Regions from separate parts of the Paenibacillus sp. M2 genome, predicted to be linked through region 3. Evidence: riboswitches for the same ligand, from Rfam matches in the RefSeq annotation. Region 3 holds a riboswitch; each other region holds the start of a gene.
The links. A riboswitch is a leader RNA that binds a small molecule or an ion and turns the genes downstream of it on or off. The one in region 3 is predicted to bind thiamine pyrophosphate.
Positions count from the first base shown of each region.

Region 1: linked by a shared signal. The riboswitch ahead of ACETMN_RS18445 (thiamine phosphate synthase) and the one ahead of ACETMN_RS04630 (ABC transporter ATP-binding protein) in region 3 are both predicted to bind thiamine pyrophosphate.
Region 2: linked by a shared signal. The riboswitch ahead of thiC (phosphomethylpyrimidine synthase ThiC) and the one ahead of ACETMN_RS04630 (ABC transporter ATP-binding protein) in region 3 are both predicted to bind thiamine pyrophosphate.

Region 1 is NZ_CP169648.1:4,113,816-4,118,012, reverse strand. Features, by position in the region: gene ACETMN_RS18455 (hypothetical protein) at 1-394, shown strand, start outside; gene ACETMN_RS18450 (ABC-F family ATP-binding cassette domain-containing protein) at 533-2,083, shown strand; TPP riboswitch at 2,159-2,268, shown strand; gene ACETMN_RS18445 (thiamine phosphate synthase) at 2,461-3,156, shown strand; gene thiO (glycine oxidase ThiO) at 3,174-4,197, shown strand, end outside.
Region 2 is NZ_CP169648.1:742,165-746,361, reverse strand. Features, by position in the region: gene ACETMN_RS03605 (hypothetical protein) at 1-233, shown strand, start outside; gene thiC (phosphomethylpyrimidine synthase ThiC) at 596-2,380, opposite strand; TPP riboswitch at 2,802-2,915, opposite strand; gene ACETMN_RS03595 (IclR family transcriptional regulator) at 3,064-3,807, opposite strand; gene ACETMN_RS03590 (alpha/beta hydrolase) at 4,167-4,197, shown strand, end outside.
Region 3 is NZ_CP169648.1:999,723-1,003,919, reverse strand. Features, by position in the region: gene ACETMN_RS04640 (radical SAM/SPASM domain-containing protein) at 1-827, opposite strand, end outside; gene ACETMN_RS04635 (aspartate/glutamate racemase family protein) at 959-1,657, opposite strand; TPP riboswitch at 1,943-2,045, shown strand; gene ACETMN_RS04630 (ABC transporter ATP-binding protein) at 2,222-2,989, shown strand; gene ACETMN_RS04625 (ABC transporter permease) at 2,976-3,788, shown strand; gene ACETMN_RS04620 (ABC transporter substrate-binding protein) at 3,943-4,197, shown strand, end outside.

The DNA.
Region 1 (4,197 bases), 3.1 Mb from region 3:
AGTTAGACAAAGCCGGATTGTGACTACTGTTCAGGATGATCTGGCTGATGTGATTAACCGCCATAATGAGTTTGCCAGAAAGAACGGTATTTCCTATACGTTTACGATGCCCCTGATTGCGCAGCAAGATTGGTACAACTCCATTAACGATACAGGCATTATGGCCTTTGTCCAAGGTATAGGTGTGGGTGACCAGAAGATCAACAATTACGCAATTGGTGGAGGCAGACTTGTGAAGAAAACCGCCATCGTAGGTGGGGTAGATCCTTTAACGGGTATCAAGTACTACTATCCCTCCACATGTGGTAATGGTTACCGTGCTGAAGAGGTGTTTACAGACGCAAGACAAGCAGCTACACAGGGCTATTTCGAATATAAATGCTCTAATCGTTAGGGTAGCCTGCATGACATAATCATGTAAGAGGTTCCTGAACTGTTTACATTACTTTCAGAAAAGACGGGACCTGTGCTAGAATAGGGTTTCGGAACAATAACAAAAGTAATGTCTAATAGATAGGAGCAACCTCATCTTATGAGTTTATTGTCAGTAGAGAACGTAAGTCACAATTTTGGAGATCGCACGTTATTTAAAAATGTATCGTTTCGTTTACTTGCCGGAGAGCGCGTAGGACTTGTTGGTGCCAATGGTGTGGGTAAATCAACATTAATGAACATCCTTACCGGTAAATTGCTTAAAGATAGTGGAAAAGTGGAATGGACACCTAAGGTCCGTTATGGATATCTGGATCAGCACACGAAGCTTACGCCAGGCAAAACCATTCGTGACGTCCTTAAGGATGCATTCCTTCCGTTGCTTGAATTGGAAAAAGAAATGATGAATATTACGGACCAGATGGCAGATGCAGATCCAGATAAGCTGGAGCAGTTGCTAGAAGAGATGGGCGATATTCAGGAACAACTGGAACAGGGCGACTTTTATCTGATTGACGTAAAAGTGGAAGAGATGGCCAATGGTCTTGGTTTGTCCGCAATTGGTCTTGATCGAGATGTCGCAGCTCTAAGTGGTGGACAACGTACCAAGGTGCTTCTTGCCAAGCTTTTGCTCGAGAAACCTACAGCGCTTTTGCTGGATGAGCCGACCAACTATCTGGATGTAGAACACATTGAATGGTTGTCACGTTACCTGAAGGACTACCCGCACGCGTTCCTCTTAATCTCCCATGACACGGAATTCATGAATGAAGTCGTAAATGTCATTTATCATTTGGAATTTGCCAAATTAACGAGATATGCAGCGAACTATAACAAGTTCCTCGAGATGGCTGATATGAATAAAGCCCAGCATATTGATGCATACGAGAAACAGCAAGAGTACATCAAGAAACAGGAAGATTTCATTCAGCGTAACAAGGCACGTGCTTCAACTTCAGGTCGAGCGAAGAGCCGGGAGAAACAGCTGGACAGAATTGAACGTATTGATCGTCCGGATGAAGCAGCTAAACCAACGTTCAAATTCAAGGATGCCCGCGCGAGCAGCAAAACGGTCTTTGAGGGCATTGATTTTGAAATTGGATATACGTATCCTTTGCTGCCCAAAATGACGATGACAATTGAACGTGGTGAGAAAATTGCCATCGTAGGTTGTAATGGTGTGGGTAAATCGACACTGCTGAAAACAATTCTGGGTAAAATATCTCCACTCAGTGGAAAGACCTTTTTGGGAGATTATCTCGAAACGGCCTATTTTGAGCAGGAAGTTCGTGCTGGAAATATCACGCCTATCGAGGACGTCTGGAATGAGTTTTCACATTTGACCCAGAATGAGGTCCGGGGTCATCTCGCTCGCTGTGGGTTGAAAAATGAGCACATTACCCGTCCGCTTAACATGCTGAGTGGTGGAGAACAAGCCAAGGTTCGTTTATGCAAACTTTTGATGCGTGAAAGCAACTGGATTTTATTCGATGAGCCGACAAACCATCTCGATGTCACAGCCAAAGCGGAGTTGCAGCGTGCTTTGCAAGAATTCAAGGGAACGGTGTTACTTGTATCTCATGAACCTGATTTCTACGAGGGTTGGGTTACCAAAACATGGAATGTCGAAGAATGGTCTGAGAAAAACTAGAAGATTCAAGACCATGTTTAACAGAAATGACGGTGACAAAAAAATCCGTCTATGGTAACATAGGCTACAACTTCATATGAACACTAGGGGGGCCGCACGATGCGGCTGAGATGGAAGAATGCGATTCCGGACCCTTTGCACCTGATCTGGATCATACCAGCGTAGGGAAGTGGCGAGCGCGTTTCAGTGAATGACGTGAGCAACGGCAATTCGAAAGGATTTCAACCGTCTGCTTAACGAATTGAAACATGCAGTTGCGTGTATAACGTTAAGGCTATAAGGTCTATAGCTTTATTACACGAAATGAACTGTATGCTTCAGTCAGTCATCTGGTCCTATAATTAACACGCAGCCACTCCCCTACGGGAGTGGCTTTTTTGTGTTTTCATAGCATTCACGCCTGGAAGGAGATGAACAGTACGGTAATTTCTCATGAACGTGTACACGGATCATTTGAACTGCATGTTGTATCTACGGGTGTAGGGAATCAAGCATCTTTTGTAAAAGCTGCAAAGGACATTTGGCCATGGGTGGACTACATCCATATACGAGAGAAACAACTCTCATGGCAACAAAAGATCGGTTGGGCTGAAAGTCTGCGTGGTGTTGGCGTTCCATCTTGTCGCATCGTTATCAATGGTTCAGAACTGCCACCACAGAATGACATCTATGGCGGTGTACATTGGGGGCAAGAGGCTATACGTAACTACAACCCTGCTGTTATAAGCAATGTCCAGCGAATTCGTCTGGGTGTATCTGTTCATTCAATCGATGAGGCAAAAATCGCTGAAGAACGGGGAGCCGATTACCTTTTCTTCGGGCATGTCTACTCAACCAACAGTAAGCCTGATCTTGAACCAAGAGGATTATATGCTCTGGCTGAAGTGTGCTCTGGTGTCTCCATTCCTGTCATGGGGATTGGGGGAATCAAACCGGGAAACATTCACGCTATTCGCTCTGCAGGCGCACAGGGAGTTGCTGTGATCTCGAATGTATGGGCGAGCGTTTCCCCGGATCGGGCGGCTGCATTATTAAGGCAGGGTATCGTTGCTACAGAAGGTCTGAGCCGCTGAATCAAGGAGATGAGAGGATGAAAAAGATCATTACTGATAGACCGGATAAGATTCATGCAGAAACGATTATTGTAGGCGGAGGCGTTGTTGGATGTGCCATCGCATATGAGCTTGCTTCCCGTGGACAGGATGTGCTGTTGCTGGAGAGTTCGGCGATTGCAGGAGGCACTTCTTGCGCGGCGGCTGGAATGCTGGCGGCAGATAGTGAGGATTTTGCTCATCCTTTGATGGCTAAGCTCGCCAGGCAGAGTAGACAGTTACTTATCGAACAACAGGTGCTAATGGCTACACTCAGTGAGGTAGAGACTGGCCTGCAACGCCAGGGATTCCTAACTCCTTTTCGTTCATACGGTGAATTAAGTAGTTATAAGAACAATCGGAAGTCTGCGTTGTCTGCTTCTACTGATGAGGTATGGTGGGATCGTTCCGTTGTGCAACAGGAGGCATCATGGCTCAACAGAGATACGTATGGAGCCTATTACAGACCTTACGAGAGTGAAATTCTTCCAGTCCATCTAACGAAGGCATACGCCGAATCCGCTCAAGCATTGGGAGCACGGGTTATGGAGGACATACAGGATATACGTGTGCAAGCAAACGAACACGGCGTGCAGGGGATCACCACATCGATCGGTGAGATGAAATGCAAACATGTCATTATAGCGGCTGGATTACAGAGTGAAGAGTTGATGAGACATGTAAATCTGAGCTTGCCTGTGTGGTCGGTGAAAGGTGAAATAGCCGCCGTTCAGTTCTCAGATGAACATGCAGGGTACAGACCTGACAGAACGGTGTATGCAGAGGATATCTATATTGTTCCCAAAGCCAATGGCGAAGTTTGGCTTGGGGCAACCAGTCTGCCAGGCAGAACGGATTTGAACGTTTCTGTACAGGGTGTTCAAAAGCTGCTAACAGCGGCTACCCACTGGGTGCCTGGGATGAAGGAAGCACAATTTATACGAGCGTGGGCAGGCGTAAGACCGGCAACTCCAGATGGATTGCCTTATATAGGTGCTTGCAAGAGTATACCCGGGCTGTTCG
Region 2 (4,197 bases), 260 kb from region 3:
TCAATGCTGATCTCAAAGGGGGCATTATTATAACAGAACAGGTTGCCTCTGCCGTCTTTACAATAGAACATAAAAAGCAAGGAAATCAAAGTGGTCTATCTCAAATACAATCCAATTACTACCACATTAAAGGTACGGGCAGTGTAGGATTGAGTTTTGGAGCTCTAGAGGTTAGCTTCTCAGGCTCTGCTGATAATGATTCCAGAGGTACACTTAAAAATTTTAATTATTAATAAAGTCTTTGTTAAATATGTTTATGTAATAAAAGGTAGAATAAATTTAAATTCACAAAAGAGAACGATATAACAATCGTTCTCTTTTACACATTTCACTCAAAAAGAGAGGTGAATAAATTAATGCGCTTTTTATATATTCTTATCTTGTTCCTAGTCGGTATGGGTTCTTCCGCACTTCTACATGCTAGTAATCTTAAACTTTCTGATGGCGTGCTGTTTGTCATCGCAGGTATCCTATTTCAGATTTGGCGTAAGTTGGATTGAATCCAAGAGTTACGGTGAAGCGGGTTTGGCCTTGTCCAAACATTAATCAATATTTATAATTTAAAGCTTCAAAAAACCTTCATCACTTGGCTTCCTTAGGAGCGTGTCCGATATTCCTCGGCCTTTTCTTGCATGCCCGCTGCTACAGCCTCATTATCGGATAATCCTTTGTCTGCGGCAAAGGCACGAATGTCCTGCGTAATGCGCATGCTACAGAACTTCGGTCCGCACATGGAGCAGAAATGAGCTTCTTTGGCCCCTTCTGCTGGCAGCGTCTCATCATGGTAGGACAACGCACGTTCAGGGTCCAGTGACAGGTTGAACTGGTCACGCCAACGGAACTCGAACCGCGCTTTGGACAATGCGTCATCGCGGCGTTGAGCACGTGGATGGCCTTTCGCCAGATCGGCGGCATGAGCTGCGATCTTGTAGGCAATAACCCCTTCGCGCACATCATCCTTGTTGGGCAGGCCCAAATGTTCTTTTGGCGTAACATAACAGAGCATCGACGTGCCAAACCAGCCAATCATGGCTGCCCCAATGGCAGACGTGATATGATCATATCCTGGCGCAATGTCAGTCGTTAGCGGCCCAAGTGTGTAGAACGGTGCTTCTTTACATATCTCCATCTGCAAGTCCACATTCTCTTTGATCTTATGCATCGGCACGTGACCCGGACCTTCGATCATCACCTGCACATCATGCTTCCATGCGATCTGCGTCAGTTCCCCGAGCGTAGCCAGTTCTGCCATCTGAGCTTCGTCATTGGCATCGTAGATACTGCCTGGACGAAGTCCATCTCCCAGCGAAAACGCCACATCATACTTTTTCATAATCTCGCAGATTTCTTCAAAATGAGTGTACAAAAAATTCTCCTGATGATGCGCCAGACACCATGCTGCCATAATGGACCCGCCCCGGGACACAATGCCTGTCATCCGTTTGGCCGTCATCGGGATATAACGCAGCAGTACACCTGCATGAATCGTAAAGTAGTCCACGCCTTGCTCTGCCTGCTCTATGAGTGTGTCACGGTACAACTCCCAGGTCAGCGCCTCCGCTTCGCCATTCACCTTCTCCAGCGCTTGATACAGCGGTACCGTACCAATCGGCACAGGAGAATTACGAATGATCCATTCCCGAGTGGTATGAATGTTTTTGCCTGTGGACAGATCCATCACGGTATCCGATCCCCAGCGTACTGCCCAAGTCATCTTCTCCACCTCTTCCTCGATGGATGAGGATACGGCAGAGTTGCCGATGTTGGCATTAATCTTCACGTGAAAATGACGACCGATCAACATCGGCTCACTCTCCGGGTGATTGATGTTGGATGGCAGAATGGCCCGTCCACTCGCCAGCTCCTGACGTACAAATTCCGGTTCCACGCCCTCACGAATGGCGGCGAATTCCATCTCTGCCGTAATGACTCCCTGTCTCGCGTAGTGCATCTGGGTCACACAGCGTCCTGGCTGTGCCCGCAGCGGTTTGCCACGTAATCCGGGGTACTCTTCGGCGCCGGCTCTCTTCCCTCCGGGCTTCAGTCCGTTATCCTCCGGTTTAACCGTACGGCCCCGATAAGCTTCAACATCGCCGCGCTCTGTGATCCAACGGGTGCGCAGGGCTGGCAGACCTGCACGGATATCCGCATGAAATGCGGGATCGGTCATGGGGCCGCTCGTATCGTAGACACGCAGCGGTTCGTTATGCTCCACCCCTTGGGGAGTATTCGTGTCATGAAGGGCTATCTCACGCTCCGGTACAGCAATGTCCGACCGTGAGCCCTGAATGTAGACTTTGCGGCTGCCCGGAAAGGGCTGAACCCGTCCGGCCGCTCCTGTTTCTTTTTCCACCTGCTGACCGTTATGTTCCTGTTCCATCGCTTGTTGTCCCGTTTGATTTCCTGTACTCATGTTCGATTGTCTCCTCCTCAGTGATCATCGCTTGTTTGGTTGGTATCGTCATTAGCTCGCTTACGCTCCTGTCCAAATCATACAGAGCGCAGAGAAGAAAGAGCGATCATACACCAGACCAGAGGGAGACATTATTCATGTACAGTTAACAACAGAACGGAGGCTACCACAGATCATGGATCTATGGTGACTTCTCTCTCATCATCCAAGCCCACTTTCGCAGGTTATTGAAAAAGAAGTCGATGGAGTACGTGCTATATCGCCCGTTCACTGTATATAAAAAAGCCGGTCCCCGAAGGAACCGACTTTTATGTCCATCACCAATAATGCACCTTCATGCGGCTCCTAAACGGAGCCCTACAAGGGTCACATCATATGGTGGTTGTGGTCATATCGCCGATTACTTCCCTACGCTGGTATGATCCAGATCAGGTGCAAAGGGTCCGGAATCTCATGCGATTCCGTCTCAGTCCGGACAGTTCGGACTCCCCCAGTAACGTTAACAAGTTGCGGCACACACATGCCGCCGTTCATATTCAATGAAGCTGACCCCGATGGGCCGTCCATTACAGAGTAGCGCAACCGGAACACAAAAACAACCTTTATATTCCAGAACACCAACTCAATTTGGAAACAAACTTACATCAGCATCAGGATAACATGAGCCCCATCTGCGTAGCAGCATCCTTCAACACAGGTGCGTATTCATGCAATGTCTCCTGCGAAAGTCGGCTGACAGGCCCTGAGACCGAGAGAGCAGCTGCAATATTGCCTCGGCGATCCATAATCGGTACAGATACCGCGGCAGCTCCCGGCTCACGCTCCTCATAACTCGTCGCATATCCGTTATCCCGGATATCTCCCATTTGCGCCAAATACACCGCGGGATCAATAAACACCGGCCATTCCGGCCCGTTCATCAGTTCTTCACGATCCTCGTCCGTGGCAAACGCCATCAAAACTTTGCTGGAAGCGCCCACAGACAGCGGGAGTCTAACACCCACTGGAGCGACTCGGCGGATCGCCTGATCACTTTGCACAGCTTGAATCCGTATCCTTTCACTCCCATCACGCAAGTACAGACTTACCGTCTCCCCCAATCGATCTCTCAGTCGCTCCATCGCAGGCAGCAGCAGAATAGCGGGATCATCACTGCGGGACATATGAGCTGACAGCTCCCAGATTCGGATGCCAAGTCGGTACTTCTCTGTTGCTGCATCGCGGATCACGAACCCTCGATCCTCCAGCGTAGCCATCAAACGGTGCACTGTACTTTTGTGCAGGCCAATCTGGCTGGCAATTTCGGTGAGTCCCAGATCACTGCGTGTGGTAAAACATAATAATATATCCAGCGCCCGTTCCACAGCCCGGACGGTTAACTTGCGATCTTCCATGGCATAATGCCCTCCTCATGTTTCATCACATGAAACTTGGTTACATAAATTATATGAGAAACGGTCTCATCTGTAAACCAAAAAGAGCCAAAATTAAAATAGGCCAACGTGTAAATTTTTCCTTTTTATAAGACTTAATCCCCTGTAATTTACACACTAAGGTAATGTTACCCATATATCTTAAGAACTATATAACAATTGCGTAACAAATGCCCTCAATCAATTGACTTTGACTATATTGGAACATACGATAAAGATATATTACATTAAGATATCGCTCTGAAGCAGGCTCTGAAATCGACGCAATTCTCTTTTCATGTCGTTGTTATCTTCAACTGAACTTCAAAGGAGGGGCATTCATGTATCCAACATCCCAGAGCGAAGCCCCGC
Region 3 (4,197 bases):
ACAGCTTCGCGCTTGGAGAAGCCATATACCAGATTGTTCGCTCGTTCACCCTCAATAATCTCCGAGAATGACTTCTCGTGCACATTACCAAGGTTAATGACACCCTCACCATCAAGACAGCATGGAACCACCGTTCCATCTACAAGCACAGCTGCCTGACCACGCAATGCATGGCAGAAGCCTTTGCCGTCATCTTCAGGTGCATCCAGACTCGGCCACTGGAACTCATGGTCCTGATTCAGGTATACATTCGGGGCAATTTTGACCCCGCTGCCTGGAACTACTTTTTCCTCAATTCGGAAGTCCAGATTGAATTCACGTTCCAATACTTCAAGGGTCTCCCGATTTCGATTCATCTGAGCATTTGTGAAGTTATCCTGCGTCAGATTCCACAACCGGAATGAGATGATGACATTGTGCTTCACCGCTTCGTGAACAAAAGACAGAATGTTGCTCAGGTATCCGTCACGGTCGGTTGAACCTTCATGCCCATCGAAGCTGTGCAGGGAGAAATTCATCTGCCGCAGCGCCGGTTTGCCAAGCAATTTATGCTGAGTCTTGGGCAATAGTGTACCATTCGTTGTAATGTTCACCTTGAGTCCCTTCTCATGTGCGGAATCGAGCAACAGATCTATTTTGGGATGCAACAAGGGTTCACCTTTGACATGTAGATAAATATGATTGGTGTGTGGTTTAACTTGTTCCAGTATATTGTTGAAGACTTCAGGGTCAATGAATCCTTTGGCACGCTGCGTCTGTGGACAGAAGCTGCAAGCCAGATTGCAGATACTCGTGATCTCAATATATACTTTTTTGAACGTTTTCAACTCGGGTCCCCATTCTGCCTAGGAGGGAGAACAATCCCACCTGCATTTTGTGATCCGGCCTATACGGGCCATCCCTATTATATCGGGTTCATGAGCCAAGGTAAATCAGAGAACTGGTTTATCTGGTTGTGTCAAAATGATTTGGCTAGTGCCAAATGAACAGATTCAATCGCATGAATACGTGTTGTATCAAATAATGGAACTTCTGAATCCTCTACTTTTACTAATAATCCAATTTCGGTGCAACCTAATATGATCCCCTCAGCTCCATCATCAACTAGCCTTTGGATCACCTTTTTATAATAATCCCTTGATAAGGGCTCAATTTTCCCTAAACATAATTCCTCATATATTATTTTATTGATAACTTTTCTATCCTCTTCATTCGGTATCAAAACCTTAATACCATTCAATTCAATTCGTTTTTTATAAAAGTCTTGTTCCATCGTATATTTAGTGCCAAGTAAACCAACCGTACTTATTTTGGACTTATGAATTTGATTTGCTGTTGAATCAGCAATATGTACAATGGGTAAACGCACTTTTTCTTCAATATGTTTAATCACTTTATGCATCGTATTTGTACAAATTACAATCATTTCTGCTCCTGCCTTTTCCAAAGACTGAGCAGCATTCCCTAATAATTCACCAGCACTTTCCCAATCACCTTCAGCTTGATAACGCTCGATTTCTTCAAAATCCACGCTATATAAAATGCATTTGGCTGAATGCAATCCTCCCAATTTATTTTTCACTTCTTCATTAATAATTCGATAATATTCTAACGATGACTCCCAGCTCATTCCACCAATAAGACCAATCGTTTTCATATACACTCTCCCTTCCATTTAATACATTCCGAAAGCAGTATATAGAAATTTAATAGATATTGTACCGTATCTATCTGATTAAATAAACCTGCCCCAGTAAGAGGAATAGAGGGACCTGGAGCAATTCCGGCAACGGATTATTGCTTCTACCCGAATGATCTGGCTGTACAATCCGAATAATCTGACCGGAACCATTTTCAGATCAGTACTCACATTCTTTCCAAGCGCCCCCTTTACATTCCACTTGCATGTGATATATGCTGAACACACAACTGCATATCTTGAACATTGCACTAGGGGAGCCTTACGGCTGAGACGAATCGAATGATTCGGACCCTTTGAACCTGATCTGGATCATACCAGCGGAGGGAAGTGGAGCGGCCTTTCAGTAAGCGGATTTTTTCATGTTGATGATGAAATTTAATGTGAATTGAACTTACAGACCCACTCATTTCTCCGGAAATGGGTGGGTCTTTTTCGCGTTCTGCGGGCAGATCAGAAGGTGTAATTAAAGATCCCGTAGTTTGAAGTTGAATTTGGAATAACAAGGGGGGACAAAACGAGATGGATAATAACATAACCATTCACAACATGAGCTACGCTTTCCCGGAAAAAAGGGATCCCCCCGTGCTCTCCAATGTGTCGATGCGTGTAGCCAACGGCGAATTCGTCTCGCTTATCGGCTCCAGCGGCTCCGGTAAAAGCACCCTTTTCAAGCTGCTGGCAGGCCTGCTTGAGCCAACCCATGGAACCATAGAAATTCCTTGGGTCCCTGAAGGAAAGCGACTGGGGCAGGTGGCCTACATGCCACAAAAGGACCTCCTGTTATCCTGGCGAACCGTCATGGAGAATTGCATGCTCCCCGCTGAACTTGCTCCAGAGCGGCAGGATAAGGGAAGAATTCGCGCGGACATTCTGGCTGGGCTCGACAGATTTGGCCTATCCGGCTACGCGAATGCTTACCCAGACGAGCTGTCGGGTGGCATGCGCCAGCGTGTCGCGCTGCTTCGTACTTTGCTGACAGGTGGCCAACTCATGCTGCTGGATGAACCATTCGGCGCACTCGATGCCTTAACCAAACGGGAGATGCATCGCTGGTTGTTGGAACTGTGGGAGGGCTTTGGCAAAACCGTGTTGTTCATTACGCATGACATTGAAGAGGCGCTGCTGCTCAGTGATCGGATTATCCTGTTAACTCCGGGGCGCCAAGGCCAACAGCTACAGGATTTGACGGTACCTTTGCCACGTCCAAGACATTCGGACATGATCTATGAACCGGCGCTCGTTCAGATGAGACGACGACTGGAGGAACAATTGCATGCGAGAAGGTAACTTGGGAGACTGCATGAAGGATAGCGTAAGGCGTTGGCTTGCCCGTTATGGTCTGTTTCTTTGGCTCCTGCTCTTGCTACTTGTCTTCTGGGAGTGGATTGTGCGTATGGGATGGGTGCCCTCCTTCATCATTCCAGCCCCAACGGCGATTGCCAGCTCCCTGTATGAGCATCGCTACCTCCTGCTGGCTACACATCTGCCTGCTACCTTGATGGAGGTTATTGTTGGTTTTGGCTTGTCCATAGTGACTGGAATTACGCTAGCGACAGGAATGCATATGAACCGATCGATTGAAAAGGCCTTGTATCCCTTCATCGTGATCAGTCAAACCATACCACTGATTGCCCTGTCCCCTGTATTCATCCTGTGGTTTGGTTATACCTTGTGGAGCAAAGTCGCCGTGGTGTTCCTGATCGCCTTCTTCCCCATTGTGGTCAGCACCTACGATGGACTTCGCCAAGGCGATCCAGAACAGCGTGAACTGCTGCTCACCATGGGCGCCAGCAAGTGGGATATTTTTTGCAAACTCCAGGTTCCACTTGCCCTTCCCTCTTTTTTCTCGGGGCTAAAGATGTCTGTGGTGTACTGCGTGGTTGGTGCAACGATTGGCGAATGGCTCGGTGGCAGCAAAGGTCTCGGATACTTCAGCCGCCGTATGTCCAGCAACATGAACACGGACGCGATGTTTGCCGCTATTGTGCTGTTATCCCTGCTTGGGATCGTTTTGTTTATATTGATTGCCTGGCTGGAGAAACGGTTTAACACACGCCGTCATGGAGGCAAAAGAAAGAACGGATAATCTTGGAGAGTGAATCCGATTTAATGATAGGAAGTATGATTTCCAAACACTTTTTGCACATATCATCAGTTATGTTTCAATCATCACGTTGTCCGTTAACATCCTGCTGTTCTTCTCCTACAAACCTTAAACAATGAAATGAGGAACTTCCATTATGAATAATAAAGGCATACACTCCCTGCTTCCCATCATGCTCATTAGCCTTTTGCTGATAGTCAGTGGATGCAGCACCACGAATACCAGCAGTAACACGCCAACAACAGACTCTGCAACCAATGCACAACAAACAGACAAGTCTGCAACCGAACCAGCATCAGACGCCAAAGATAAACTGTCCATCATGCTCGACTGGTACCCGAATGCAGTACACTCCTTCATCTATGTGGCTCAGGAAAAAGGGTACTTCGCA